Regions from separate parts of the Saccharopolyspora sp. NPDC049357 genome, predicted to be linked through region 2. Evidence: riboswitches for the same ligand, from Rfam matches in the RefSeq annotation. Region 2 holds a riboswitch; each other region holds the start of a gene.
What was found. A riboswitch is a leader RNA that binds a small molecule or an ion and turns the genes downstream of it on or off. The one in region 2 is predicted to bind thiamine pyrophosphate.
Positions count from the first base shown of each region.

Region 1 (7,335 bases), on a different contig from region 2:
GGGCTGCTGGCGCTGCTGCCGCTCGCCCTGACCGCGCACTTCGGCTACCCGGGCTGGTGGGCCAACCAGAGCGTGGTCATGGTGTGGATGGTGCTGATCGCCGCGCTGGCGGTCAGCCGGGTGCCCACCCTGTCGCTGAAGACGGTGAAGGTCCCGCCGAAGATCGTGGCCCCGCTGCTGGTGGGCGTCGCTCTGCTGGCCGCGCTGGTCGTGGTGTTCCCGCTGATCTCGCTGGCCGTCGCGATGGTGCTGTACCTGCTGCACGTGCCCTACGCGGTCTACCGCTACCAGTGGCTCTCGCGGCACCCGGAGGCGTGGGACGCCGCTCCCCGGGAGCGCCGGGCGATCCGCCGCAACACCCAGCGCCGCCTGGGCATCCGCCCTCCGCTGCGCCGCAGCGTGGCCGGTGCCGCGCGGCGCGTGCGACTCCCCCGCCGCCCCACCGGGCCGGGACACCCCCGGCGCAGCTGGCGCCGCCTCGAACTCCGCCGCAACCGCGACGACTACTGAGGCACGTGGCGGTTCTGGTCCGAACTGTCCGGGCGAACAGGACATCGATCATGGACGGTTCGGACCACGACCGCCCGTTGGCCCACCGCCGCTGACCACGTCGCCCGCGCCGCGAGCGGCTAGGGTCGGTGGGGTGGCTTCGATCAGCTTGACCGCCCGCGTCTCCACGTCCGCGCGCGACACCCGCCGCGGGGTCGTGCGGCTGCACCCCGAGGTGCTGGACGCCCTGGACCTGCGGCCGTGGAGCGCGGTGCGCCTCACCGGCGCGCGCGAGACCGTCGCCCTGGCCGCCGCCGCGGAGAGCACCTCACCGACCGGGTTCCTGCTGCTCGACGACGTCGCGCTGCTCAACCTCGGGGTGACCGAGGGCTCGTCCGTGGCCGTCGCCCCGGCGCAGGTGGAGGTCGCCAAGCGGGTCTCGATCACCGGTTCGCGGATGGCGCGGGCGACCGTCTCGCCCGAGACCGCCCGGCTGGCGCTGACCGGCAAGGTCTTCTCCCTCGGCGACGCGGTGTCGCTGCTGCCGCAGGACCTCTCGCCCTCCTCCTCGTCCCGCGCAGGCGAGGTGCGGCGCCAGATGTCCGCCGCCATCGGCCTGACCTGGACCAACGAGCTGATCACCGTCGCGGCGACCGAGCCCGTCGGCGCCGTGGCAGTCCAATCGTCCACAGTGGTCGAGTGGCAGGACGGCGCGACGTCCGAAAACCGCTCCGCCGCAACCGAATCCCCCTCGCAGCCGACCGCTCCCGAGCCCGTCGACGAGCAGCACGCCCCCGTGCCGGTGACCGACCTGGTGGGCTCGCGCGACACGGCCCACCGCCTGACCGAATGGCTCCGGCTGGCCTTCGACCAGCCCGAGCTGCTGCGCAGGCTCGGCGCCGAACCCCGGCTGGGCGCGCTGATCAGCGGCCCGCCCGGAGTCGGCAAGGCCACGCTGGTGCGCGCGGTGTGCGCCGAGATCGGCGCGGAGCTCGTCGAGGTCGCCGCCCCGACCATCGCGGCCCTGGAGGCGCGCACCGCCGCCAACCGGCTGCGGGAGGCCATCGACCGCGCCACCGCCGCCTCCGGCGACGGAGTCCTGCTGCTCACCGACGTCGAAGCGCTGCTCCCCGAGTCCGACCCGCCGCCGCTGGCCACCATCGCCCTGGAGTCGATCCGCGACGCCATCGGCCGCGACGAGCTGGCCGTGATCGTCACCAGCTCGAACCCGCAGTCGGTCGATCCGCGGCTGCGCGAACCGGGCGCGGTCGACCGCGAGCTCACCATCGGACTGCCCGACGACACCACCCGCGCCGACCTGCTCGGCGTGCTGCTGCGCGGCGCCCCGCTCGACGAGGACATCCGGTTCGCCGAGATCGCCGAACGCACACCGGGTTTCGTCGCCGCCGACCTGCTGGCGCTGTGCAGGGAAGCCGCGCTGGGCGCCGCGCTGCGGCACCGCGACGACCCCGCCGACCCGCGAATCCGCCGCCAGGACCTGCTGGACGCCCTGACCTCGGTGCGGCCGATCTCGATGTCCACATCGGACAACCTGCAGACCGGCGGGCTCACCCTCGACGACGTCGGCGACATGACCGAGGTCAAGCAGGCCCTCACCGAGACGGTGCTGTGGCCGCTGCAGTACCCGGACTCGTTCACCCGCCTGGGAGTCGAGCCGCCGCGCGGCGTGCTGCTCTACGGCCCGCCCGGATGCGGCAAGACCTACCTCGTGCGGGCGCTGGCGGGCAGCGGCAGGCTCAACGTGCTCACCGTGAAGGGCGCGGAGCTGATGGACAAGTGGGTCGGCGAGTCCGAGCGCGCCGTCCGCGAGCTCTTCCTGCGGGCCAGGGGCGCCTCGCCCGCGCTGGTCTTCCTCGACGAGGTGGACGCGCTGGCACCGCGACGAGGCCAGTCCTCGGACTCCGGTGTGTCGGACCGGGTGGTCGCGTCCCTGCTCACCGAGCTCGACGGCGTGGAACCGATGCGCGACGTCGTCGTGCTGGCCGCCACGAACCGCCCGGAGCTCATCGACCCGGCCCTGCTGCGTCCCGGCCGCCTCGAACGGCTCGTCTACGTCCCGCCGCCGGACGCCGAAGCCCGCCAGGCCATCCTCACCGCGGCGGTGAAGAACACCCCGCTGTCCGATGACGTCGACCTCGCGGAGCTGGCCGGAACCCTCGACGGCTACTCGGCGGCCGACTGCACGGCACTGGTCCGCGAAGCCGCGCTCACGGCGATGCGGGAATCCCTCTCCGCGGCCGAGGTCACGGCCACCCACCTCGCCACGGCCCGGGAGGCGGTCCGCCCGTCCCTGGACCCGGCCCAGCTCGAGACCCTCGCCGCCTACGCCGAGAACCACCGCTGACCCGCGGACCGTCCCGATCTCACGCGAAGTCAACCTTCAGCCCTCTGACCAGGACGTACACGCCCGAGCGCGGGGGGCTCTTCGAATTTCGCGCGAAATTCGAGTCGGAACCTCCGCGTTCGAATTTCGCGCGAAATTCGAAAAGCCCAGGTCGCGGTGTCACAGACGTGCGGGTGCGTGCGGTGAGGGCTTGAACTCCGTGCGGGGTTCGGGGATCACTTCCCGACGGACGGGCCCTTGTAGTCGTTGGTGATGATGGCGATCAGGCCCGGCGTGGCGTCCTGTATCCCGTCGAAGCGGGCCTCGGCTCGGGCGCCGATGCGGGCGGCGAGCTCCTCGGCCTGGCGCTCCTCGCCGGTGCCGGGGCGGAAGAAGACCGTGGTGGTCGGGATCTTGCCCTTGGCGTAGTTGCCGACCTCGGGCACGTCGTACCCGGCCTTGCGCAGGTCCTCGGCGGCGCGGTGCGCCAGCCCGGAGATCGTCGAGTTGTTGTAGACCCGCACGATGATCTGCTCGCTGCCCTTGCCGGAACCGGCCGGGACGTCCTGCCCCGAACCCGGGGTCTGGGCGTTGCCCGAACCCGGCTGCTCGGTGACCGGCGGCTGGGCCGTCGGGGGCTGGACCACCGGAGGCTGGGCGGACGGCGGCTGCACGGGCGGGACGACCGGGGCCGGCGCGGGTTCCGGCGGCGGCTGCACCTGCGAGGTGGGCTCCTGCGGCAGCGGCTGGGCGGTGTCCGAGGACTCGCCGGACATCAGGGTCACGGTCCCGAACACGGCCGCGAGCACGCCGACTCCGATCAGACCCAGGCCGATCAGCTTGGCCCCGCCGGGCCCGCCGGACGGTTCCCCAACACTCATCAGTGCAACTCGATTCCCAGTCGTTGAGCGGCCCTCGCGCGCTGTCGTGCCGCCCGTGCCTTGCGCAGTCTCTTGATCAGCATAGGGTCCGCGTTGAACGCGGCGGGGGAATCCAGCAGCGTGTTGAGCAGCTGGTAGTACCGCGACGCGGACATGTCGAACAGTTCCCGGATCGCGATGTCCTTCTTGCCCGAGCGCTTCCACCACTGCGCTTCGAAGGCGAGGATCCCCAGCTCCCGGTCGGTCAGGTCCCGATCCGCGGGGCCCGGTTCGGGCTCGTCCGCCGGCGGTTCGACGATCCGCTCGATGGGCTGCGTGATCGGCTCGGCGAGGGTCAGCCGCCGACGCTCCGGCGCGTGCTGACGCCCGTGCATGCGCGCGAGTTGTTCGCACTGACGGGCGATCTCCTGCGCGGTCAGCATCTGGGCGGCGTCCATCCGGCTCCTCGCCTCGCGATTCGGTCGCGGAGAATCACACGGCTGTCATTCCCGGTGACCAATTGAACCATGCCGTGATCCGGACGGTGAGCCGATCACACCCCTGTTTCACGCGCAAGAGCGCACCCGGTCAGGCCACCTGGGGGAACCGATAGGGTCCGCGCATGGCTGTTCACCCCATCCGCGTCTACGGCGACCCGGTGCTGCACAACCCGACTCGCCGGGTGGAGCGCTTCGACGAGGAGCTGCGCACTCTCGTCGAAGACATGTTCGAGACGATGGCCGCCGCGAACGGGGTGGGCCTCGCGGCCAATCAGATCGGCGTCGACCTGCGGTTGTTCGTCTACGACTGCCCGGACGACGAGGGCGTGCAGCACCGCGGTGTGGTGATCAACCCCGAGCTGACGACCTCGGAGGTCCCGGAGACCATGCCCGATCCGGACGACGACTGGGAGGGCTGCCTGTCGGTCCCCGGCGAGTCGTACCCGACGGGCCGGGCGGACTGGGCGAAGGCCACCGGGTCCGATGTGGACGGAAAGCCGGTGGAGGTCGAGGGGACCGGCTTCTTCGCGCGCTGCCTGCAGCACGAGACCGATCACCTCGACGGCTACGTCTACCTGGACCGGCTCACCGGCAGGCACGCCCGCGCGGCCAAGAAGATGATCAAGCGCAACGAGTGGGGCGTCCCCGGCCTGAGCTGGGACCCGGCCGAGGTGGGCGACCCGTTCGCCGAGTGAGCCGAACGCGGCCGGACGGATGAACCTGTTGCCATCGGCGGCCGCACCCCCGTAGCCTCGGCCACGAACAAGTCAATCCGCGGGAGCTCGCACCAAGAGCGGGCTGAGAGGGCGACTGGAGAAGTCCGGGGTCGCCGACCGCACGAACCTGACCGGGTAATGCCGGCGTAGGGAGTGGACGGCAATGGCCGACGTGTATCCGAACGCATCCGGAATCACCACGGGACCCATCGAGGGATCCCGAAAGGTCTTCAGCAGCACCGAATCCGGGCTGCGAGTGCCGTTCCGCCGCATCGAGCTGACCAACGGTGAGCACCTCGACGTCTACGACACGTCAGGGCCGTACACCGACGAGAACGCCACTGTGGACGTCCACAGTGGACTGCCTCGAACGCGAGCGGGATGGCGCGACGGACGGGAGCACAACACCCAGCTGGGCTGGGCGAAGGCGGGCGCGATCACCCGCGAGATGGAGTACATCGCGCACCGCGAAGGGGTTTCGCCGGAGTTCGTGCGCGACGAGGTCGCCTCGGGTCGCGCGGTGATCCCGGCGAACCGGTGCCACCCGGAGAGCGAGCCGATGATCATCGGCAAGAACTTCCTGGTCAAGGTCAACGCCAACATCGGCAACTCCGCGGTCACCTCCTCGGTCGAGGAGGAGGTGGAGAAGATGGTGTGGGCGACCCGCTGGGGCGGCGACACCGTGATGGACCTGTCCACCGGCAAGCGCATCCACGAGACCCGCGAGCGCATCCTGCGCAACTCCCCCGTGCCGATCGGCACCGTGCCGATCTACCAGGCGCTGGAGAAGGTCGACGGCGATCCCGCCTCGCTGACCTGGGAGATCTACCGGGACACCGTGATCGAGCAGTGCGAGCAGGGCGTGGACTACATGACCGTGCACGCGGGCGTGCTGCTGCGCTACGTCCCGCTGACCGCCCAGCGCGTGACCGGGATCGTCTCGCGCGGCGGGTCGATCATGGCGGCCTGGTGCCTGGCGCACCACCGGGAGAGCTTCCTCTACACCCACTACAGCGAGCTGTGCGAGATCCTGCGCGCCTACGACGTGACGTTCTCGCTGGGCGACGGCCTGCGGCCGGGCTCGATCGCCGACGCCAACGACCGCGCCCAGTTCGCCGAGCTGGAGACCCTCGGCGAGCTCACCCACATCGCCCGCGAGCACGACGTGCAGGTGATGATCGAGGGACCCGGCCACGTGCCGATGCACAAGATCGCGGAGAACGTGCGACTGGAGGAGGAGCTGTGCGGTGAGGCGCCGTTCTACACGCTCGGCCCGCTGACCACCGACATCGCACCGGCCTACGACCACATCACCTCCGGCATCGGCGCGGCGATGATCGCCCAGGCCGGCACCGCGATGCTCTGCTACGTCACCCCCAAGGAGCACCTCGGCCTGCCGAACCGGGACGACGTCAAGACCGGCGTGATCACCTACAAGATCGCCGCGCACGCCGCCGACCTGGCGAAGGGGCACCCCCGCGCCCAGGAGCGGGACGACGCGCTGTCCACCGCCCGCTTCGAATTCCGCTGGACCGACCAGTTCAACCTGTCGCTGGACCCGGACACCGCACGCGCCTTCCACGACGAGACGCTGCCCGCGGAACCGGCGAAGACGGCCCACTTCTGCTCCATGTGCGGCCCGAAGTTCTGCTCGATGAAGATCACCCAGGACGTCCGCAAGTACGCCGAGGAGCACGGCCTGACCAGCGTCGAAGCCATCGAGGCCGGCATGGCGGAGAAGTCCGAGGAGTTCACCCGCACCGGCGGCGAGGTCTACCTGCCGCTCGCAGCCAACGACTGATCGCGAGGGCTGGGGCGGCTCCAGCCGAGCCGCCCCGGCCACTCAGAAGTCGTCGGTGGCGATGCTCAGGCCGAACGGTGCGGGGAGTTCTTGCGATCTGCCTGGTCACGAGCCTATCCGGAAACCACCGAGGAGTCAGCGGCTGCGCGATCGGAGGCGATCACGCGGCACGTAGCATTCTGGGAATGCACGACGAGACCGCTCCGCCCACCGCGCTGACCATCGCCGGATCGGACTCCGGCGGAAGTGCGGGCATGCACGCCGACCTGCGGACCTTCTTCGCCTGCGGGGTGCACGGCATGACCGCCGTGACGGCGGTGACCGTGCAGAACACCGTCGGCGTGACCGGCCTGGTGGAGATCCCGCCGGAGACCGTGGCCGCGCAGATCGACGCGGTGGCCTCCGACATCGGCGTCGGCGCGGCCAAGACCGGGGTGCTCGCCTCTGCCGCCACCATCGACGCCGTCCTGGACGCCTGCGACCGGCACGGGATCGGCCGCGGCGGCCGGACGCCGTTCGTGGTGGATCCGGTGGCCGCGTCGCGCAGCGGCGAACCGCTGCTGCGGCCGGACGCGCTCGACGCGCTGCGCCACCGGGCGTTCCCCCGGGCCACGCTGGTCACCCC
Region 1 is NZ_JBFAQJ010000009.1:139,062-146,396, reverse strand. It holds gene pssA (CDP-diacylglycerol--serine O-phosphatidyltransferase) at 1-510, shown strand, start outside; gene AB0J91_RS10575 (AAA family ATPase) at 644-2,854, shown strand; gene AB0J91_RS10570 (LytR C-terminal domain-containing protein) at 3,070-3,714, opposite strand; gene AB0J91_RS10565 (DUF3263 domain-containing protein) at 3,714-4,022, opposite strand; gene AB0J91_RS10560 (peptide deformylase) at 4,316-4,888, shown strand; TPP riboswitch at 4,958-5,079, shown strand; gene thiC (phosphomethylpyrimidine synthase ThiC) at 5,073-6,710, shown strand; gene thiD (bifunctional hydroxymethylpyrimidine kinase/phosphomethylpyrimidine kinase) at 6,896-7,335, shown strand, end outside.
Region 1: another riboswitch for thiamine pyrophosphate. It lies ahead of thiC (phosphomethylpyrimidine synthase ThiC); the one in region 2 lies ahead of thiD (bifunctional hydroxymethylpyrimidine kinase/phosphomethylpyrimidine kinase).

Region 2 (7,335 bases):
CAACCTACGGCTGGAGTCTCCCCGGTGAAGAACCCGCCCCGGATCTACCTCGTCGCCACGACAGGCCACCCCAACTACGGCGACGAGCTGATCGCCGCGGCCTGGCTCAAGCACCTGGCGAAGGTGGCTCCCCAAAGCGAGGTCTGGCTGGACTCCCCCAACCCGGGGCCCAGCGCCGTGCTGCTCTCCCACCTGCACCCGAACGTCAAGTTCACCGACACCTTCTGGCGCTTGTGCTGGGAGGCGCCCGACGACGAGCCGTGGTCGGTCGCGGCCTTCGTGCAGCACGCGATCCACAACCCCGGCCTGGCGCCGCGCTGGGTCTCCGGCATCGACCTCGCCTCGCAGATGGACCTGTTCCACGTGATCGGCGGCGGCTTCATCAACGGCATCTGGCCGCGCCACATCGGCCTGCTCGCGGCCACCGCGGCCGCCGCGCACCGCTCCGGCGGCCGGGCGGTGATGACCGGGCAGGGCCTGTCGCCGATCGCCGAGGCCGCCGAGCCGCTGCTGCGCAGCCTCGCCGAGCAGTTCGAGGTCGTCGACGTCCGCGACGAGCCGTCGGCATCGCTGCTGATCGAACCGTCGGTCACCGGTGACGACATGTTCTTCGGCGTCGAACCCGGGCTCTTCCGCACCGACGACGACGATCTCCGCGACGTCGTGGTGTGCATGCAGTCGGACCTGCTCGACGAGTCGGTGCCCGCGCTGGCCGGGTTCCTGCTGGACACGCTGCGCGAGTGGCGGGTCGAGCCGGAGCAGGTGGCCTTCGTGGAGGGCATCCCGCGCGCCGACCGCGAGGTGTTCTCGCTGGTCGAGCACGATCTGCCGGGCGCCCGGTTCCACGCGTTCGACGAGATCATGCGCGACGGACTGCCCGCCAAGCCCGGCCAGCGGTGGCTGTCGACGCGGTTCCACCTGCACCTCATGGCCGCCGCCGCGGGCGCGAGCGGGGTCGCGGTGTCGATCAACTCGGGGTACTACACCAACAAGCACCGGTCGTTGATCGACCGCGGTTCCGGCTGGGAGCTGAGCGAGGGCCTGCGGATTCCGTCGAGCCCCAGCGCCGGCGGCTTCAGCTCCGCCGCGCTGCGCGAGTTGCAGCAGCGCAAGGCGGCGCTGGCGAAGGCGATCTACGGCTGAGGGACCCGGTCCTGCTCGATGCGCACGGTGTCGGCGAGCGCGTTGGTCTCCTCCGGGGTGCGCGACTCGGGGATCTCGCACTCCGGGACCTCGGGCTCGACCGCCGACTGCGGCCAGATCTGGGGCGCCTCGATGCCGGGAAGCAGCTGCGCGGACTCGGGGGTCTCGCGACCGTCCCCGCGACGGTCGGCGATGTAGAACGGCGCGGCGGCCAGGATCGGGATCGACATCCCGAGAAAAACGATCAGAAGTGAAGACATTGCCCCAGAACTCCATCCACGCCCGCGGAAGATTCCGCCACTCACAAACGCCCTGCTAGGACAGGGGGCTCGCCCAGCATGTCGTTGTGCGAGCCACTTCGTTAACACCGCAAGATTGTGTCACGCATCACATGATGAATCACGCTGTGGTGCAACCCGAAACGGATGACGGCCCGCCACTACCGGCGAGCCGTCATCGGTGTTCTCGAAACGCGAAACCCTTGTCACGCAAGGAATTTCGCGGTGGGCCAGGTTTCCTTGACCCACGCGCCGTTCCAGAACACCCACTCGTACTCGGTCGCCCGGGTGAACGCGGCGAACATCTGCTCGCGCGTCGCGTCGTCCGAGCGCTCCGCGACCTTGTCGACGAGCTCCCGGGCGGCCAGCACGGCCTCGGCGAACTCGTCGTCGGCGTAGGTGGTGATCCACGCCTTGTAGGGGTGACCCTCGATGTCGCCGGTGGCGTCGAGGATCTTGCTGCCGACGTACTGGTACACCCAGAAGCACGGCAGGATCGCGGCCAGCAGCACCGGGTACGACTCGGTCAGCGCGCAGGAGCGCAGGTAGGACGTGTAGGCCAGGCACGACGGCGAGGTGTCCACACCGGAGATCTCCTCGTCGGTCAGGCCGAACTCGGCGACGTAACCGGCGTGCAGCCGCCGCTCCTCCACCAGCGCGCCCTGCGCGGCCCCGGCGAGGAACGCCGCGTCGGCGGCGTCATCGGCCCTGGTCGCCGCGGCCGACAGCGCCTGCGCGAAGCCGACCAGGTATCGCGCGTCCTGAACGATGTAGAAGGCGAAGACGTCCCGTTCCAGGCTGCCGTCCGCCAGCGCCTTGTTGAACGGGTGGTCCACGATCGCCTGCTGCAATCCGGCGGTGCGCTCCCACGCCTGGGCGCAGAACCCTCCGGCGGGCGGAGCGGGCAACGTGCTCATGAGAACCCCTCGCAGAAGTCGGAATCTCGGGTGCGGTGGCGAAGCGGCGGGCGGTTCTGGTCCGAACCGTCGATGATCGAAGTCCGTTCTGCCCGGACAGTTCCCACCAGGACGGCCCCGCTCACCACCAGTGGTGGAAGTGGTGCACCGGACCGTGGCCGCGGCCGACGTCGAGGCGCTCAGAGGCGCGCAGGGCCTCGGTGAGGTACTGCTTGGCCTCGCGGACGGCCTCCAGCCAGTCCGGGCGCTGCGGGCGCAGCGCCGCGATCGCCGCCGAGAGCGTGCACCCGGTGCCGTGATCGTTGGTGGTGGCCACCCGCTCGCTGCTGAGGAACTCCGCCAGCCCGTCGCCGTAGAGCAGGTCGACGCTCGACTCGCCGCTGAGGTGCCCGCCCTTGAGCAGCACCTGCTTGGCGCCGAGCGCGGCCAGCCGCTCGGCCTGCGCGGGCATCTCGTCGGGACCGCCGATCTCGGCTTCGCCGAGCAGGTCGGCCGCCTCCGGCAGGTTCGGCGTGATCAGGTCCACCCTCGGCAGCAGCTCGTCGCGCAGCGCACCGACGGCCTCCGGCGCGAGGAGCCGGTCACCGCTCTTGGCGACCATGACCGGATCGAGCACCACGAACCGAGGCGAGTAGCGCTCCAGCACGGCCGTGACCGCGCGGATGACTTCGGCGTTGGCGAGCATGCCGATCTTGACGGCGTCCACCCGGACGTCGTCGAGCAGCGTCACCAGCTGGTCGGTGATGAAGCCCGGCGGGACCTCCTGCACCCGGCTCACCCCGGTGGTGGTCTGCGCGACCAGCGCGGTGATCACCGACATGCCGTAGGCGCCGTTGGCCGAGAACGCCTTGAGATCTGCCTGGATACCGGCGCCACCGCTGGGGTCGGTCCCGGCGATGGTCAGCACATTGGGAGCCATGACGTCCCTCCGCTAGTACGAGCTAGGTCAGGTTCAACGGGTCTGTTCTCAGCCCTGGCAGGGCACCCCGCGTCACTGCCACCAACCTAACAACCCAGGGCAAGCCCCCGGCCCGCGCGGTTCACTCGATCAACCCGATCACCTGGCCCACGTGGAGCACTTCGCCCCGCTTCACCTGGTGCCACAGGGTTCCCGTTGCCAGCGCCGACACCCGGATCGCGGCGCCGTCGGTCTCCGCGGGACGCAGCTCGGCCAGCGGCTGCCCCGCCCGCACCCCGCTCCCGTCGGAGGCCAGCCAGCGCACCAGCCGCCAGCGGGCCGGGCCCGTGCGCTCACCCGGCAGGTGAAGATCGGTCATCCCAACCCCCCGGCTTCCAAGAGCCGCAAGAATGCGACGAATGCCGCAGCGGATGAGCCCAGCGGAGGGAAAAGCCACCCCGATGGAGCAGTGCGACCGCGATCGATTTCACACCGTGAAAGCCCCCACCGGAAGGCAAGGTCATCCTCCGCAGCCGACTAAAGTGGAGGGCGATGGAAACCACGACCGATGCCCCAGGCTTCGCCCGCTCGCGCCGGCAGCGTTCTGAACAGGACCCCGCGCAGATCTGGGCGCCGCTAGCGGACCTGACCGAGGCCGCCGTCGCGGCCGCCGGATCGGGGACGGTGGCGATCACCCGCGGTTTTGACCGCAACAGCCGTCAGCGCGCCAAGGCACTGCGCGATCTGCTGGCCCGACGCGACGTGCCCGCGATCGAGGTCACGCCCGCCCCGGGCAGCGACCGGTTGCTGGCCGACGTGGCGGTCAGCGCCGTGGTCAACCTGATCGGCGCCGGTTCGTGGCAGCCCTACCGGCTCGCCGCGCAGCTGCGCGCACCGGTGCTGACCCCCAAGCCCGGCACCGAGCCGGGTGACGAGGTCAGCCGGGATGTCATCGCCCTGGCCGGCGAGGAGTCCGGCAAGCGCGACGTCGCGCTCTCGCACGTCGCGGTGCGCGGCGACAAGCCCGCCGAGGGCCGGCTCACCGTCTCCTTCGACGACACCGAGCAGGTCATCGACGGCGGCTGGCTGACCGCCACCGTGACCGGCGACCAGCTCAGCGTCCAGTTCGGCGGCCAGGAGCAGGACGAGCGGTCGATCAACACCGGCAAGATCCGAATCGAGGCGTCCGACGCGCCGCACCGCCTGGTGCGCGACGAGCTCCCGATCGCCGACTTCGAAGGCGCGGTCGTGCTCTCCGCCGAGCCCGCCGGGCTGAAGGTACGCCCGGTCTGACGGTTTCTTGGGCCGGACGAGTGTCGTCGGCTAACAGCGTTCGCTCAGGGGCGATTCCCGGTTGGGGGGGTCGCCCCTGAGTTGCGTTCGGGCCCGCGAACCCGGCCGTGACCGCGCACACTTTCCCGTTGTTTCGGCGAAACGCCGTCACGCCCCTCGGATCGGTGCGTCCCTCCACCAGGAGCGCGCGCTGCGCGGCTTCACCGCACCAAGCGGATCGGCACAGGGAGGCTGGGACTGTGGGGTCCAACCAGGAGTGGCACGTCAGTTGCCGCGACGTCGCCGGACGGCGACGAGACATGTCGGTGTTCGTCAACCACGGCCGGGTCGTCATCGTCGCGCCGCCTGGGGAGACGGCGGTGCTCTCACCGCTGGAGGTCGGCCGCTTGCGCGCGGCCCTGCGCGACGCGGTGGTCACCGCCGCCGACGTCGACTAGGACCCTGGGGGTCGGCGCGGCGGGAGAGGCTCCCCCTTCCCCGCCGCGCCGTCTAACTTCGCCCATCGCGGCTGGCGAGGAGCGGCGAGGACGGGAGCCGTTCCGCTCTCGCGCGATCGCGGAACCGGGATACTCGACACGGAGGACTTGGCCGGGAGGATTACTCACGGCACAATCTACTCCCGAGTAGGTTTCACGGACGAGGGGTGACCGAGTGAGCGTTCTGCGGCGACTGCCCAGCTTTCTGACCAACCACGCCGCACCGGCACTGCACACCTTGTTCGTGCTGGTGAAACAAGGCGTCGTGCGGCCCATGAGGCCGGACAAGCTGGTGCGCATCGCGCTCGCCTACCGGCGGTGGGGCATCACCCTGCCGCTCGGCTTCGCCGTCGGCGCCGCCCGCCACCCCGATCGCCCCGCCGTGATCGACGAGCGCGGCGCGCTCAGCTACGCCGAACTCGCCACCCGCACCACGCGCCTGGCCGCCGCGCTGCGCGACCGCGTGCCCGGCAAGACCCGCATCGGCGTGCTGACCCGCAACCACCACGGACCCGTCGAGGTCATCGTCGCCGCGGCCAAGCTCGGCGTCGACGTGGTGCTGCTCAACGTCGGGCTCAGCACCCGCCAGCTCGCGGACGTGCTCGCCGAGCAGGACGTCAGCGTGCTCGTCCTCGACGAGGAGTTCACCGGGCACCTGCAGGACCTGCCCGGCGACCTCGACGTCGTCCTCGGCTGGGCCGACGGCCCCACCGAGCACAACACCCTCGACCACCTCATCGCCACCGGCACCGGCAAGCAGGTGCCCCGGCCCAAGCGGCACTCGCGGCTGATCGTGCTCACCTCCGGCACCACCGGCACGCCCAAGGGCGCCCGCCGCCCCGACCCGCCGAGCCTGAACCCGGCCGGCGCGGTGTTCTCCCGCATCCCGCTGCGAGCGGGCGAACGCGTGCTGCTCAGCGCTCCCCTGTTCCACACCTGGGGGATCGCCGGATTCCAGCTCTCCGCCGTCCTCGGCGCCACCTTGGTGCTGCGCCGCAAGTTCGACGCGATCGACACGCTGCGCACCATCCAGCGGCACCGCGTCGGCGGCATGTTCGGCGTTCCGGTCATGCTCCAGCGGATGCTCGACCTGCCCGCCGAGGAGCGCGAGCGCTTCGACACCTCGTCGCTGCGCGTCGTCGCCGCCAGCGGCTCCGCGCTGCCCGGTGACCTGGCCACCACGTTCCAGCGCGCCTTCGGCCCGGTCCTCTACAACCTCTACGGGTCCACCGAGGTCTCCTGGGTGAGCATCGCCACGCCCGCCGACCTGCGCGCCGCACCGTCCTCGGCCGGGCGGCCACCGCGCGGCACCACCGTGCGCATCCTCGACGACAAGGGCGAACCCGTCCGCCGCGGCGAGACCGGCCGCATCTTCGCCGGCAACGACATGCTGTTCGACGGCTACACCAACGGCAAGAGCCGCGAACGCCACGAAGGGCTCATGTCCACCGGTGACCTGGGACGGTTCGACCACTCCGGGCGGTTGTTCATCGCGGGCCGCGAGGACGACATGATCATCTCCGGTGGCGAGAACATCTACCCCAAGGAAGCCGAGGACGCCATCGCCGGAATCGCGGAGGTCTCCGAAGCCGCCGTCATCGGCGTCGACGACGCCGACTTCGGCCAGCGCCTGGCCGCGTTCGTCGTCCCGCGCGAGAAGGGCTCCATGGACGCCGACCAGGTGCGCGACCACGTCCGCAGCCGGGTGTCGAAGTTCGCCGTCCCCCGCGACGTGATCTTCCTGGACGAGCTCCCCCGCAACGCCACCGGCAAGGTCGTCCCCCGCGAACTCCGGACGCACCTCGACGGGTAGAAGCTTTCGATCCCGACACTCTTCCCGCGATCAACCGGTCGCGGGAGTTAGGCTGCGTCGAGTGAATGACCGTCTAGTGTGGATCGACTGCGAAATGACCGGGCTGGAGCTCGGCAAGGACGCGTTGATCGAGATCGCCGCCCTGGTCACGGACGCGGACCTCAACATCCTCGGCGAAGGCGTGGACATCGTCATCCACGCCGACGACGACGCCCTCGCGGGCATGCCCGAGGTCGTGCGCGACATGCACGACCGCTCGGGGCTCACCGAGGAGGTCCGCTCGTCCCAGGTGACCCTCGCCGAAGCAGAGCAGCAGGTCCTGGAATACATCCGGCAGCACGTGCCCGACGTGCGGTCCGCGCCGCTGGCGGGCAACTCCATCGCCACCGATCGCGGATTCATCGCGCGCGACATGCCGCAGCTCGACGCGCACCTGCACTACCGGATGGTCGACGTCTCCTCCATCAAGGAGCTCTGCCGGCGCTGGTACCCGCGCATCTACTACGCGCAGCCGGAG
Region 2 is NZ_JBFAQJ010000063.1:14,288-21,622, forward strand. It holds gene AB0J91_RS31440 (polysaccharide pyruvyl transferase family protein) at 25-1,143, shown strand; gene AB0J91_RS31445 (hypothetical protein) at 1,134-1,403, opposite strand; gene tenA (thiaminase II) at 1,628-2,338, opposite strand; gene thiD (bifunctional hydroxymethylpyrimidine kinase/phosphomethylpyrimidine kinase) at 2,460-3,257, opposite strand; TPP riboswitch at 3,245-3,337, opposite strand; gene AB0J91_RS31460 (lipoyl domain-containing protein) at 3,379-3,615, opposite strand; gene AB0J91_RS31465 (hypothetical protein) at 3,789-4,529, shown strand; gene AB0J91_RS31470 (hypothetical protein) at 4,769-4,966, shown strand; gene AB0J91_RS31475 (AMP-binding protein) at 5,181-6,818, shown strand; gene orn (oligoribonuclease) at 6,880-7,335, shown strand, end outside.

Region 3 (7,335 bases), on a different contig from region 2:
GGCACCAAGGCCGGTTCCGCCGTGCTGCGGCTGCGCAGGCTGCGGCTGGCCGACGCCGAACCGATGGCGATCGAGACCACGCACCTGCCGCTGGCCCGCTTCCGCGGCCTGACCGCGAAGCTGGAATCGGGCGGGTCGCTCTACCAGGTGCTGCGGGAGACCTTCGAGGTCGAGCTCGGGCACGCCGAGGAGACCATCGAGACCGCCCTGGCCAGCCCGGAGGAGGCCGAACTGCTCGGCTCCGACGTCGGCCTGCCGATGCTGCTGCTGTCCCGGCACTCGTTCGACACCGAGGGGCGCCCGGTCGAATGGGTCCGCTCCATCTACCGCGGTGACCGGTACAAGTTCGTCGCGCGACTCAACCCTCCGGCCTGATTCCATAACTGTGCGCAATCGCGTTTTCGCGCAGTGACACCGCTTTTCGTTACACGTCGTGGGAGTCCTCACGAAAGCCGCCGAGGCGGAGAAATCCGGCCCCGCACGCGCGTTGGTGATGCAGATGTGCGACTCCAATTGCGTGTGTGAGGGAAATGGCGAGGGGCGGAGCGGATTCGGCTGAAGATCAGCCGGAGAAGCAGAGCGAGAAGAAGACGCAGGTGTCACCGGCGCAGGTCGGCGGTGCGGCGCTGGCGTCGGTGACGGCGGCCTTCCTGGGCTCGCGGCTCGGGGTCGCGGGAACCGTCGTGGGCGCGGGCCTGACCAGCGTGATCATCACGATCGGCGGCGCGCTCTACCAGCGGTCGATCGAGAAGACCAGGGAGAAGGCGGTGGTCGCCGCCGCGCGCGCCTCGGTGCTGCGGCAGCGCCGAACCCAGTCCGCCCAGGTCACGGGCACCGAGGAAGCGACCCGGAAGATCCAGGTCTCGGGCACCGAGGAAGCGACCCGGAAGATCCAGGTCACGGGCCTGCAGTGGCCGGGTGGCGAAGCCGTCGAGGAGTCCTCCGCCGAGAGCTCCGGCACCCGAACCGTGCTCTCCCCGCCGGTGCCGCGCCGCAGGTGGGGGCGCTGGACCCTGGTCGGCGCGACCTGCGCGGCGGTGTTCGCGGTGAGCATGCTGCTGGTGACCGGCTTCGAGGGGCTCACCGGCCGCCCGCTGTCGGGTGGTGACGGCACGACGCTCGGGAAGGTGTTCCAGCCCGCGCCGCGAGCTCCGGTCAAGACCGCGCCCGTCGCGCCCACGACCAGCGAACCGGCGCCGACCAGCGAGACGCCGTCGCCGGAACCATCCGCTCCGCCGACCAGCTCGCAGCAACCCGCCCCGAGCGAGCCGCCGACGCAGCAGCCGAGCGAAACCGGTTCGCCCACAACGCAATCCTCGACCACCGAACCGACCTCCGAGTCGATCGCTCCAGGACTGCCGCTCCGATAACTGCGAAAAACGGTGAAATGATCCTGATTCCGGTGCTGATCAAGGAGCAATCGGAGTTGTTTTGCGCACATTGCGCTAAAAGCTGGATGTGATTCCCCTGAGAAAATCTGATACTGGACCGGCGACGGGGCCTTGAGAGATCAGGTCATCACAAGGGAGACACGAGATGAAACGTAGACTCGCGGCTCGCATTGCCGGGACCGTTCTGGTCACCGCGGGCACGGTCGCCGCGCTGACCATGCCGGCCACCGCCACCGCACCCACCGCCGTCCCGGTGGCGGGCACGCTGCTCCAGGCGATGCAGCGAGACCTCGGCCTCACCGAGCAGCAGGCCCTCGGTCGGCTTCAGCTCGAATCCGCCGCTCAGCGCACCGAGAGCACCCTGCGCGACGCGTTGGCCGACTCCTTCGGCGGCGCCTACTTCGACTCCGCCACCGGCAAGCTCGTCGTCGGCGTGACCGACGCGGCCCGCTCCGAGCAGGTCCGCGCCGCCGGTGCCGAGGTCCGCCAGGTCGCGTTCAGCACGAAGCAGCTCAACGGGGTCGTCGACGGTCTCAACGCGGGCAAGGCCCAGGCGCCGAAGAGCGTCACCGGCTGGTACGCGAGCAACAAGCAGAACGCCGTCGTCGTCACCGCCAAGCCGGGTGCCGCGGCCGAGGCCGCGCAGTTCGCGCAGGCCGCGGGCGTGCCCGCCGAGGCGGTGAAGGTCGTCGAGTCGCAGGAGCAGCCCCGGACGCTGATGGACGTGGTGGGCGGCAACGCCTACTACATCGGCAGCGGCGCTCGCTGCTCCGTCGGTTTCGCCGTGGAGGGCGGGTTCGTCTCCGCCGGCCACTGCGGCGGCACCGGCGACACCACCACCGAGCCCAGCGGCACCTTCGAGGGCTCGTCCTTCCCCGGTGATGACCACTCCTTCATCTCCGTCGGCACCGACGACAGCCCGCAGGCCGCGGTGAACGACTACAACGGCGGCACGGTTGCCGTGGCCGGTTCCACGGAGGCCTCGGAGGGCGCGTCGATCTGCCGCTCCGGTTCCACCACCGGCTGGCACTGCGGCACGCTGGAGGCCAAGAACCAGTCCGTGCAGTACGAGCAGGGCACCGTCGAGGGCCTGACCCGCACCGACGTCTGCGCCGAGCCGGGCGACTCCGGTGGCTCGTTCATCTCGGGCGACCAGGCCCAGGGCATGACCTCGGGTGGCTCGGGCGACTGCACCAGCGGTGGCACGACCTACTTCCAGCCGGTCAACGAGGCCCTGTCGGCCTACGGCGTCTCCCTTCTGACCCAGTGATCGGTGACAGCGGCTCCCGCTGACACCACGTCACGCACGACGACCCCCGGGATTCCCGGGGGTCGTTCGTCGTCAGGTCAGGCGAGCCGTGCCCGGAGGTCGCGGGCGGCGGCTTCGGGATCGTCGGCGGCGGTGATCGCGCGGACCACCACGATGCGCTCGGCACCCGCCTCGATGGCCTCGTCGAGGTTCTCCGGGCCGATGCCGCCGATGGCGAACCACGGACGGCCGTGCCCCCGGTGCTCGGCGGTGTGCCGGACCAGGTCGATGCCCGCGGCGGGACGGCCGGGCTTGGTCGGGGTCGTCCACACCGGTCCGGTGCAGAAGTAGTCCACGCCCGGCTCGGTCGCCGCCGAGTCGGCCTGGGCGATGTCGTGCGTGGAGCGGCCGATCACCACCTGGTCGCCGACCACGCGACGGGCGATGTCCACCGGCAGGTCGTCCTGGCCCAGGTGCAGCACGTCGGCCTCCGCCGCTATCGCGACGTCCGCGCGGTCGTTGACCGCCAGCAGAGCGCCGTGCCGCACGCAGGCCTCGGCCAGCACCTCCAGCGCGGCGAGCTCGTGACGGGCCTCCAGCGGAGCGCCGCCCGGGCCCTTGTCGCGCAGCTGGATGATGTCGACACCACCGGCGAGCGCGGCGTCAACGAACTCCGCGAGGTCACCTCGCTCGCTGCGAGCGTCGGTGCACAGGTACAACTTCGCCTCGGCGAGGCGCGCGCGAATCCCGAAGCCGTCCAATCCAGGCATGTCCCCCACCCTAAGGCCTGTCTCGCGGTCCTTTTGCTTGGCGGTGCGGGTGGCGGAAACCCCCGAAGGGGAAAGCGCAGCGGCTCCGTGGTCTCCGTGCGCCGCTCCTGATGTATTCCGCTTACCCAGGGGGTGGACATCGGCGTCGCGGCGTACTCGCCACGAAGCCGCTCAGAACCCGCGGCGGTGCGAGCTGAGCCCCACACCTGAAACAGTGGCTCCGCCGCCTTCCTAGGCAGCTCCTGTGCGTTTGTCCCGTACCAGGCGCTGACGTTGCGATCTGCGGGCGGGTACTGTGGATGGCGGTGAGCACGGGAGCCCGGCGGACCGGGCTGAGAGGGAGCGCAGGGCTCCGACCGTCGAACCTGATCCGGGTCATGCCGGCGCAGGGAGCGTGGAGTTGTCTGAGAAACGAACCGATCATGTCGTCGTGGTGGGCGGCGGAGTCGTCGGCCTGTCGGTGGCCTGGCGCGCTGCCGCGGTCGGCAACCGGGTGAGCCTGGTCGATCCGGCCCCCGCCTCGGGTGCCTCGTACGTCGCGGGCGGGATGCTCGCACCTCTCGCCGAGGCGTGGCCCGGCGAGGAAGAACTCCTCGAACTGGGCTCGACGTCGCTGAACCGCTGGCCGGACTTCGCCGACGAGCTGAGCCGCGCGGCCGGTCTGCCGTCCGGGCTGCGCACCGAGGGAACGCTGATGTTCGGCGTCGACGGCGCCGACCGCGAAGAGCTCGACAACGTCGCCGGATACCTGGCCGGACTGGGCCGCAGCGTCACTCGGCTGACGGGCCGCGAACTGCGCAGGCGAGAGCCATCGTTGGGTCCCGCGGTGCGCGGTGGCCTGGAAGTGCCCGGTGATCTCGCGGTGGACAACCGGCTCGCGCTGACCGCGCTGCGGGCGGCGGCGGAGGCGGCGGGCGTGGAGTTCATCGCCGAACGCGCCGAGGTGGTCCGGCAGGGCGCGGTCGAGCTCGCCGAGTCCACTGTGGAGTGCGATGTCGCGGTGATCTCCGCAGGCGCGCACTCGGGTTCGCTGCACCCGGCGCTCGCCGACCGGATCCGCCCGGTCAAGGGCGAGATCCTGCGGCTGCGGCGACGCGCCACCGCGCTGCCACCGCCGACCCGCACCGTGCGCGGCCCGGTGCGCGGCAGGCCCTGCTACCTGGTGCCGCGCGACGACGGGGGAGTGGTGCTCGGCGCCACCCAGCACGAGGTCGGCTTCGACACCGAGGTCACCGTCGGGGGCGTCCGCGACCTGCTCGCCGACGCCGAGACCGTGATGCCGGGCATCGCCGAGTACGCGCTGGTCGAGGCCACCGCCGGGCTGCGCCCGAGCACCACCGACAACCTGCCGGTGATCGGCTGGCTGGAGCCGGGAGTGCTCGCCGCCACCGGGCACCACCGAGGCGGGTTCCTGCTCACGCCGGTCACCGTCGACGCCGTGCTGGCGCTGCTGCGCGGCGAAGAGCCGGAACCGCTGATCAAGGCCACCGATCCGAGCCGTTTGGGAGGACAGCAGTGAACGTCGTGATCAACGGCGACGCGCGGGAGGTCGCCGCGGGCGCCACCCTCGCGTCAGTGCTGGACGACTTCGGCGTGCCGGAACGAGGCGTGGCCGTGGCGCTGGACGGCGCGGTGGTGCCGCGCGCGTCGTGGCCCGCCACGGCGCTGCACGCCGACGCCACCATCGAAGTCCTCACCGCAGTGCAAGGAGGGTGACCGTGGACGACCCATTGCTGATCGCCGGCCGCGAGTTCGGTTCGCGCCTGATCACCGGGACCGGCGGGGCGAACAACCTCGCCGTGCTGGAGCGCGCGCTGATCGCCTCCGGAACCGAGCTGACGACCGTCGCGATGCGCCGCGCCGACGCAGGTGGCGGCACCGGTGTCCTCGACCTGCTGCGCAAGCTCGGCATCGAGGCGCTGCCCAACACGGCGGGCTGCCGCACCGCGGCCGAAGCGGTGCTCACCGCGCAGCTCGCCCGCGAAGCCCTGGGCACCAACTGGGTCAAGCTGGAGGTGGTGGCCGACGAGGACACCCTCCTGCCCGACCCGATCGAGCTCATGGACGCGGCGGAGCAGCTGGTGGACCAGGGTTTCGTCGTCCTCGCCTACACCAACGACGACCCGGTCCTGGCGCTGAAGCTGGAGGAGGTCGGCTGCGCGGCGGTCATGCCGCTGGGCTCGCCGATCGGCACCGGACTGGGCATCCGCAACCCGCACAACATCGAGATGATCGTCTCCCGCGCCACCGTCCCGATCGTCCTCGACGCGGGCATCGGCACGGCCTCCGACGCGGCCCTGGCGATGGAGCTCGGCTGCTCGGCGGTCCTCCTGGCCACCGCCGTCACCCGTGCCCAGGACCCCGAGCGCATGGCCACGGCGATGCGCAGCGCCGTCGAAGCGGGCCGCCTGGCCTCGCAAGCCGGAAGGATCCCCCAACGCTTCTGGGCCCAAGCCTCAAGCCCCGGCACCCCCATGGGCTGACACCCCCAACACCCACCCTGACAGCACTCCCGAGCCCGGGCGCAGCCTTCGAACTTCGCGCGAATTTCGAACGGACCCCCGCGCCCGGGCGTGTCTTCCCAGGTCAAAGCCCGAAGCCTGGGGTCGTATTCGAATTTCGCGCGAAATTCGAGTCGGAACTTCGGCGTTCGAACTTCGCGCGAAATTCGAAAGACCCGGCCTCAGCGGATGTGGAGGCGTTCGGGGCGGACGAAGCTGATCGTGTAGCTCTTCCAGGGGTTGTCGTAGCCGAAGGTCCGGTCGATGGCCTGGCGGGCGTGGAGGGCGTTCTCGACCAGGGAGCTCGCCAGGAGTTCCGAGGCCGGGGCGCCGCTCGCCGGGATGTCGGGGATCTTCGCCGTGGCCTTGCCGCCCAGCAGGTCGTCGACCGCGCGCAGCGCCGGAACCGCGACCTTGCGCTCCTCGGCGGGGCGGAAGGCCAGCGTGGCGACGTCCTGGCGGAGCGCGTCGAGCGCGATCGCCGCGGCGCGGGTGGCGTGGTTGTCGTCGGTCTCCTCGCCGGTGCCGTCCAGCAGCGCGGGCATGCCCAGCAGGTCCTGGGTGCGGCGCAGCGCCAGCACGTTCGCCGCCTGCAGCGCCTTCGGGAGATCGGCGCCCTGGCCGGAGGCGCGGACGCTGCGCAGCAGTTCCGAGACCGACCAGACGGTGGAGCGGACCGCGCCGCGCACGTCCGGGACGATGCTGCTCGGCAGCACCAGGTAGCTCACGTAGCCGACGATCAGCGCGATCGCCGCGCCCACGGCCGTGTTGGCGGCGAAGCTGATCCCGACGTTGACCAGCGGGCGGTCCAGCGTCATCGCCTGGTCCACCACGGTGATCACGATCAGGCAGCCCAGCACGACCTGGTACTCGGCGCGCAGCCTCGGCATGTTCAGCAGCATCCCGCCGATGACCAGCGGGACCAGCAGGTAGGCGCCCGGCAGCAGGGTGATCAGGATGGCCAGGGCGGTCACGCCCAGCACCGCGCCACCGGTGCGTTCCAGCGCGCCGGTCATGCTGTCGCGGGCCGCGGGAGCCAGCACCACGTACAGCGCGAGCAGCAGGCTCGACGCCGACGGGTCGCGCAGCAGCAGCACGATCACCATGCCGACCGCGACCGCCAGCGTGCAGCGCAGCGCGTGCCGGAACAGCGAGGACCGGAACGACAGGTGCGCGCGCACCGCGCCCAGCAGCCGTTCCCGCAGGGCGCCGTCCTCGGCGGGCGGCACCGGGCTCTCGTCGCGGCTGACCACGGCGGCGCGGATCCGGTCCAGGCCCTGGTTCACGCCGCCGACGGCGTCGGGCACGTCCTGCCGCCCGCCCCGGGCGATGACGGCCTGGGCGGGGTCGCGGCGGGCGGCCATCGGCAGCCCGGTGCAGGCGCGGGAGCGGATCGCGCGGGCGAGCTCGGCGGCGACCTGGTC
Region 3 is NZ_JBFAQJ010000009.1:130,454-137,788, forward strand. It holds gene AB0J91_RS10510 (GntR family transcriptional regulator) at 1-375, shown strand, start outside; gene AB0J91_RS10515 (hypothetical protein) at 597-1,370, shown strand; gene AB0J91_RS10520 (S1 family peptidase) at 1,537-2,661, shown strand; gene thiE (thiamine phosphate synthase) at 2,739-3,410, opposite strand; TPP riboswitch at 3,712-3,819, shown strand; gene thiO (glycine oxidase ThiO) at 3,811-4,929, shown strand; gene thiS (sulfur carrier protein ThiS) at 4,926-5,126, shown strand; gene AB0J91_RS10540 (thiazole synthase) at 5,129-5,893, shown strand; gene AB0J91_RS10545 (FUSC family protein) at 6,094-7,335, opposite strand, start outside.
Region 3: another riboswitch for thiamine pyrophosphate. It lies ahead of thiO (glycine oxidase ThiO); the one in region 2 lies ahead of thiD (bifunctional hydroxymethylpyrimidine kinase/phosphomethylpyrimidine kinase).

Region 4 (7,335 bases), on a different contig from region 2:
TGCGCCTCCGGCGACGGCCTGATCAACTTCACCAACGCCGGCGACCAGGTGCGCGTGATCCCCCGCGAACTCACCGAACTGCCGCTGCTGCGCGGCTACGACGACGATTCGGCGCTCAGCGCGCTCGCCGACCGGTTCGTGCAGCGCCACTACGAGCCGGGCCAGCTGATCTCGGTCCGCGGGAACCCGGCGACGGAGGTGGTGCTGATCGCGCACGGCAAGGTCGACAAGATCCGAAGCGGCGAGTACGGCGAGGACTCCGTCACCGACACGCTGGCAGGCGGCAGGTTCTTCGGCTCCCAGGTGCTGGCGACCGCGCAGTCCACGTGGGACAGCACCTACCGCGCGGTCACGCCCTGCATCGTGCTCACCCTCGACCGCGTGGCGCTGCACGAGGTCACCAGGCAGTTCGACGAGCTGCGCGCGCACGTGGCCGCCGAGTACGCCTCGCCGGCACCTCCGACCAACAAGCGCGGTGAGATCGACATCGCGCTGGCCTCCGGACATTCCGGCGAAACCGCGTTGCCCGGAACGTTCGTCGACTACGAGCTCGCACCGCGCGAGTACGAGCTCAGCGTTGCCCAGACCGTGCTGCGCGTGCACAGCCGCGTCGCCGATCTCTACAACCAGCCGATGAACCAGACCGAGCAGCAGCTCCGGCTCACCGTCGAGGCGCTGCGCGAGCGCCAGGAGCACGAACTGCTCAACAACCGCGACTTCGGCCTGCTGCACAACGCCGACCTGCAGCAGCGGCTGCACACCCGCACCGGGCCACCCACCCCGGAGGACCTCGACGAACTGCTCTCACGACGCAGGAAGTCGCGGTTCTTCCTGGCGCATCCGCGCACCATCGCCGCGTTCGGCCGGGAGTGCAACAAGCGCGGCGTGTACCCGCAGACCACCGAGGTGCAGGGGCACGCGGTCCAGGCCTGGCGCGGCGTGCCGATCCTGCCCACCGACAAGATCCCGATCAGCGGCAAGGGCACCACCTCGATCCTGTGCATGCGCACGGGCGAGGACGACAGCGGCGTCGTCGGGCTGCGCCAGACCGGGATCTCCGGCGAGCACGAGCCCGGGCTCTCGGTGCGCTTCATGGGCATCAACGAACAGGCGGTCCTCTCCTACCTGGTCAGCGCCTACTTCTCCGCCGCGGTGCTGGTCCCGGACGCGCTCGGCGTCCTGGAGAACGTCGAAGTAACCCGCTGAGCGAAGGGAACCCGCGATGACGACGTTGGAGCAGGACGAGAACCGCGCCGGTCAGGCCTTCGAGGCGCTGACCAGCAGCCGAACCATGGTCGAGCCGGCGCTGCGAGCGGCGGTGGACCGGCTTTCGGACCGGATGCGCCAGGTCGCCGGCTACCACCTGGGGTGGCTCGACGAGCGCGGAAACCCCGTGCGCGCCGACCGCGGCAAGGCGATGCGGCCGACCTTGGTGCTGCTCAGCGCCTCGGCCGTCGGTGGCGATCCGGCCGACGCGGTGCCCGCCGCGGTGGCCGTGGAATTGGTGCACAACTTCTCGTTGCTGCACGACGACGTGATGGACGGCGACGTCACGCGCCGACATCGACCGACGGCGTGGACGGTGTTCGGCAACGCCACCGCGATCCTGGCCGGGGACGCGTTGCTCACCCTGGCGGCCGATGTGCTCGCCTCGTCGCAGCACCCGGAGGCGGCGAGCGCGGTGCGGATGCTCAGCAGCGCGACGCTCGCTCTCACCGACGGGCAGAACTCGGACCTGGAGTTCGAGACGCGCGCCGACGTGGACGTCGCCGCGTGCCAGCGGATGGCCCGCGACAAGACGGGTGCCCTGCTGGGGTGCGCGTGCGCGCTCGGCGCGCTGCACGGCGGCGGCTCACCGGAGCAGATCACCAGGATGCGCAGCTTCGGCGAGCGGCTGGGACTGGCGTTCCAGCACATCGACGATCTGCTGGGGATCTGGGGCGATCCGGCGATGACCGGCAAACCCGTGTTCTCCGATCTGCGCACCCGCAAGAAGACGTTGCCGGTGGTCTCCGCGCTGACCTCGGGCTCCAGCGCGGGCCAGCGGCTGGCGTCCCTCTACTACCGGGAGCAGCCGCTGGTCAGCGGCGAGCTCGCCCAGGCCGCCGAGCTCGTCACGCTCGCCGGCGGGCGGGCGTGGAGCCAGGCCCAGGCCGATGAACTGCTCGCCGCGGCCTTGACCGATCTCCGCAGAGCGGAGCCGGAGGAGGACGCGGCGGAAGCGCTCACCGCACTGGCCCACCTGGTGACGCGCCGGGACCACTGAATCCCGGCGCCCGGAAACGACGGCTCCAGCCACCACCGCCGCCCCTCCTGGCTGGAGCCGTCCCCGGTCACCGGGTGGTTCGCCGCGAGGCGAACCACCCGGTTTAGGAGGCCTTCCGGCGGCTGCGGGCGAGCAGGCCGATGATGCCCGCGGCCAACGCGGAGATGACGAACGAGGTCAGGGCCGCGCTCATCCAGGTGGGAACGGTGAAGCCGATGGCCTCGCGGGCGCCGGTCCACAACTCGGTCCACCAACCCAGTTCGCCGGGGTTGATCAGCTGGAAGGTCGCGAAGCCCAGCAGCCAGGCGATCAGCATCCCCCAGCGGGAGGGGGCCTGCGCCGAGACGTCCCACTCGCGGTTGCGGGCGTTGTAGAAGTAGTCCACCGCCAGCACGCCGAACATCGGCACGAACACCGATCCGATCAGCAGCAGGAAGTTGGAGAACTGCTCGATGTCCATCGTCAGCGCGGCCAGGGTGCTGATCACACCGACGATCAGGCTCAGCAGCCGCCGATCCGTGCTGGGACGCAGGTTCTGGATGGACACCGCGGTCGAATAGGTGTCGGCGAAGGACTGGTCGACCTCGCGCAGCACCAGCACCGCGAAGAACAGCACGCCCAGCGGCGCCGCCAGCAGCGGGTCGAACGCCTTGTCCCCGTCGAACCCGACCAGCGCCAGACCGAGCAGACCCAGCAGGTAGCAGGCGATCTGGGTGACCGAGTAGCCGACGGTCGCCGCGGTGAACGCGCCGCTCGCCGACCGCGAGTGCCGCGAGTAGTCCGAGGCGACCGGAAGCCACGACACCGCGACGGCCAGCGCCGCGTCGGCGCCCGGCCAGAACCCCTCCCAGGACCCGTCGTTCATCGGCGGCAACGGCTGGCGCAGGAGCTGCACGAAGAAGTAGACCATCGCGATGAGCACCGCGATGCTCACGTAGCGGCGCAGCAACCGCAGCGCGCCCAGGGGGCGCAAGGTCAGCGCGGTGGTGAGGGCCCCGGCGATGAGCACGTACAGCCACTGCGGTCCGCCGCCGAACAGCGCCTCGGTTCCCTGGGCGATCACCAGCAGTTCGAAGGTCCCCCAGCCGACCAGCTGGAGGATGTTGAGCACGGTCGGCACGTAGGACAGCCGGGTGCCGAACAGGCCGCGCAGCAGCATCATCGCCGGTGCGCCCGTGCGGGCACCGGGGATGGCCGCGATGCCGACCATCAGGCTGCCCAGCACGGTCCCGACGACGGTGGCCGTCACCGCGGCCGCGAAGGACAGCTGCGGCACCCCGGCGGGCGCGAGCACCGCGAGCGCACCGCTGAAGCCCAGCAGGCTCACGCCGAGGTTTCCCCAGAAGGCTCCTTGGTCGAGCACGCCCAGCGTTCTGGGGGCCGGTTCGTCCAGGGTGTTCGGAACTTCGGACCGTTCGACGTCAAGCGCCATCGACAGCTCCCTACGCCGGCATTATCCGGACAGGTTCTGCGGTCGGTGGCGCGATGCGTGCCACCCTCTCAGCCCGATCCGCCCGAGCTCCCGCGTGGATAAGTCGGGCAGACCTTACCTGATCGAGTGAAGCGGGTCGGTCAGCGCCTCCTGTTGCCGAACAGCCCGCGGGTGACCTCGCGGCCGACGGCGCTGGCGGCGGAGCGGAAGAACGAGCGCACGGCGGGGTTCTCCATCGCCTTCTGGAACATCCCCGCTTCCTCGCGCGCACCCTTCTGCTGCGGGACCTGCCCTTCCGGGGCAGCCGGCTCGGCGACCTTCTGGGCGAGCTTCTCGTAGGCGGACTCGCGATCGATCGTCTCGGAGTACTTGGCGTGCAGGTCGGAGGACCGGGCGGAGGTGCGGACCGCGTCCTCGCCGATGGTGCCCATCAGCGAGCGCGGTGGGCGCAGCCGCGTCCAGGCCACCGGCGTCGGAGCTCCGGTCTCCGACAGCACGGTCACGATCGCCTCCCCGATGCCGAGGCTGGTCAGCGCCTCGTCGAGCCGGTAGTGCTCGGTGGTCGGGTAGGTCTTGACGGTCTTGGACAGCGCCTTCTGGTCCTCGGGGGTGAACGCGCGGATCGCGTGCTGGACGCGGGCGCCCAGCTGCGACAGCACCGCGTTGGGCAGGTCGGTGGGCAGCTGGGTGCAGAAGAAGACGCCGACTCCCTTGGAGCGGATGAGCTTCACGGTCTGCTCGATGCGGTCGAGGAACGCCTTGGAGGCGTCGTTGAACAGCAGGTGCGCTTCGTCGAAGAAGAACACCAGCTTCGGCCGGTCCAGGTCACCGGCTTCGGGCATCTCCTCGAAGAGCTCGGCCAGCAACCACATCAGGAACGTGGAGAACAGCACCGGGTTGGTCTGCACGTCGTCGAGCTCGAGCAGGTTGACCACGCCCTTGCCCTCGGACTGCCGGAGCAGGTCGGCCACTTCCAGCTCGGGTTCGCCGAAGAACTCGTCCCCGCCCTGGGCCTCCAGGTTCGACAGGGACCGCAGGATCACCCCGGCGCTGGCCGCCGAGACACCGCCGATGCCCTTGAGATCTTGCTTGCCCTCGTCGCTGGTCAGGTACTGGATGACCGACCGCAGGTCCTTGGTGTCCAGCAGCGCGAGTCCGCGCTGATCGGCCCAGTGGAAGATCAGCCCGAGGGTGGACTCCTGGGTGGCGTTGAGCCCGAGCACCTTGGCCAGCAGCACCGGCCCGAAGCTGGTGATCGACGCCCGGATCGGCACCCCGCGGCCTCCGGTGCCCAGCGAGAGGAACTGCACCGGGTAGGTCGCGGCCTGCCAGTCGTCGCCGACGTCCTGGGCGCGCGCGGTGAGCTTCTCGCCGCCCTCGCCGGGCTGGGCGAGTCCGGACAGGTCGCCCTTGATGTCGGCGAGCACGACGGGCACCCCGGCGTCGGAAAGCTGTTCGGCGAGCAGCTGCAGCGTTTTGGTCTTGCCGGTGCCGGTCGCTCCTGCGACCAGGCCGTGCCGGTTGAGCGTGGCCAGCGGGATGCGCACCTGCGCCGCGGCGTCCGCCTCGTTGTCGATGACCACCGCCCCGAGGTCGACGGCGGCTCCGCCGGAGGTGTATCCGTCCGCGATCTGCTGGGCGGCGTCGTTGTCGGTCACCGCAGTCTCCTCCCGTCGGCACGTTCCCCTCGGAAGGTAGGTCGATCCCGCCGCCGAGCTGGGGAGTGCCACTCGGTCGAGGGACAAGCGGGCGCGTCCGCACTAGCACCCCGAACGAGCCGCCAAAAGGCTCGTTGACCACCGGAAAGATCTCCTTCGACGGCATGGGATGGATCGCTCGTTGGAGTTAGAGTCTGGTCGGACCACATGGCTGTGATCGAGCGTGCGTGAGGAGTGCGTCGTGACCGGATTGGACCGCCTGCGGGCGCGCGTCAGAACCGAGGATTCCCTGGTCGTGGCGTTCTCCGGCGGCGTGGACTCGGCGCTGCTGGCCGTGGTGGCGCACCAGGAGCTGGGAGCGCGGATGCTCGCGGTCACCGCCGTGTCCCCGAGCCTGGCCGCCGAGGAGCGCAGGCGGGCCAAGCGCTTCGCCCGCGAGAACGGCCTCGCCCACGTCGAGGTCTGCACCGACGAGGCCGACCGGCCCGAGTACGCCGCCAACGACGGGAACCGCTGCTACCACTGCAAGTCCGCGCTGTTCGACGCGGTGGAGCCGCTGGCGGCGACGATGGGCGCGAGCATCGCGCTGGGCACCAATGTGGACGATCTGGGAGATCATCGGCCGGGTCAGCGCGCGGCGGCGCAGCGCGGCGCGATCGCGCCGATGGTCGACGCCGGCCTCACCAAGGCCGACGTCCGCGAGGCCAGCGCCGAGCTGGGTCTGTCCACTGCGGACAAACCGGCGGCAGCGTGCCTCGCCTCCCGCGTCGCCTACGGCGATCCGGTCACCCCGGAGGTGCTGGCCCGCATCGAGCGGGCGGAGGAAGCCGTGCACGCCCTGGGGTTCCCGGTGTGCCGGGTCCGCGCGCACGGTCAGGGCACGGTGGCGCGCCTGGAGGTGCCCGCCGAGGACATCGACCGCGCCGCAGCGCACCACGCCGAGCTCGACGCCGCGGGCCGGGAGGCGGGCTTCGAGTTCTGCGCGCTGGACATGGCCGGTTTCTCCAGCGGCCGGATGAACGTGCTGCTTCCGCTGCTGCCCACCAGGACGGCATCATGACCGGCTTCAGCGATCTCGGTTACGCCAGGGTCGACACCGACCGGGAATCCCGCCAGGGGCTTCCGGAGGTGGTCTACGGGCCCGGCAAGCGGCCGGAGGAGATCACCGGCATCGTGACCGAGCTGCTGGCGCGCAGCACGGGCCCGGTCCTGGTCACCAGGGTGGAGCCCGAGGTCGCGGCAGCGGTGCGGGTGCCCGGCGGCGACTACGACGAGACGGCGCGGCTGCTGGTGTGGCGACCGGCGGAACAGCGGGATTTCCGGTTGTGCGTGGCCACGGCGGGCACGTCGGACTGGCCGGTCGCGGCGGAGGCGGACGCGGTGGCCTCCGCGATCGGCCTGCGCACCCACGTGGTCCGCGACATCGGTGTGGCCGGCATCCACCGGCTGCTCGCCGCGAGCGAGGACCTCGAGCAGGCCGACGCGGTGGTCGTGGTGGCGGGCATGGAGGGCGCCCTGGCCAGCGCCGTCGGCGGGCTGGTGTCGTGCCCGGTGATCGCGGTGCCGACCTCGACCGGGTACGGCGCCGCGCTGGAGGGCGTGACGGCGCTGCTGGCGATGCTCACCTCGTGCGCGGCCGGGTTGACGGTGGTCAACATCGACTCGGGCTTCTCCGCCGCGATGGCCGCGCACCGGCTGGCCGCGGTGGCCCGGCGATGATCCTCTGGCTCAACCCCGCGACCGGGCTCTCCGGCGACATGCTGCTGGGCGCGCTGCTCGGACTCGGCGCCCCGCTGGAGGAGGTGCGGGCGGCGATCGAGTCCACCGGCCTGCGGGGGTGGTCCCTGGACTCCGAGCGGGTCCAGCTGGACGGGATCGCGGCGACCAAGGCGGTCGTTTCCGCCGACGACGACGTGCCCGAGCGGCACGCGGCGGACCTGATCGAGCTCGCCTCCCGCGCGCGGCCGGAACCCGTGGCG
Region 4 is NZ_JBFAQJ010000004.1:403-7,737, forward strand. It holds gene AB0J91_RS04575 (family 2B encapsulin nanocompartment shell protein) at 1-1,206, shown strand, start outside; gene AB0J91_RS04580 (family 2 encapsulin nanocompartment cargo protein polyprenyl transferase) at 1,223-2,266, shown strand; gene AB0J91_RS04585 (cytosine permease) at 2,370-3,698, opposite strand; TPP riboswitch at 3,689-3,802, opposite strand; gene AB0J91_RS04590 (helicase HerA-like domain-containing protein) at 3,839-5,356, opposite strand; gene larE (ATP-dependent sacrificial sulfur transferase LarE) at 5,598-6,416, shown strand; gene larB (nickel pincer cofactor biosynthesis protein LarB) at 6,413-7,075, shown strand; gene larC (nickel pincer cofactor biosynthesis protein LarC) at 7,072-7,335, shown strand, end outside.
Region 4: another riboswitch for thiamine pyrophosphate. It lies ahead of AB0J91_RS04585 (cytosine permease); the one in region 2 lies ahead of thiD (bifunctional hydroxymethylpyrimidine kinase/phosphomethylpyrimidine kinase).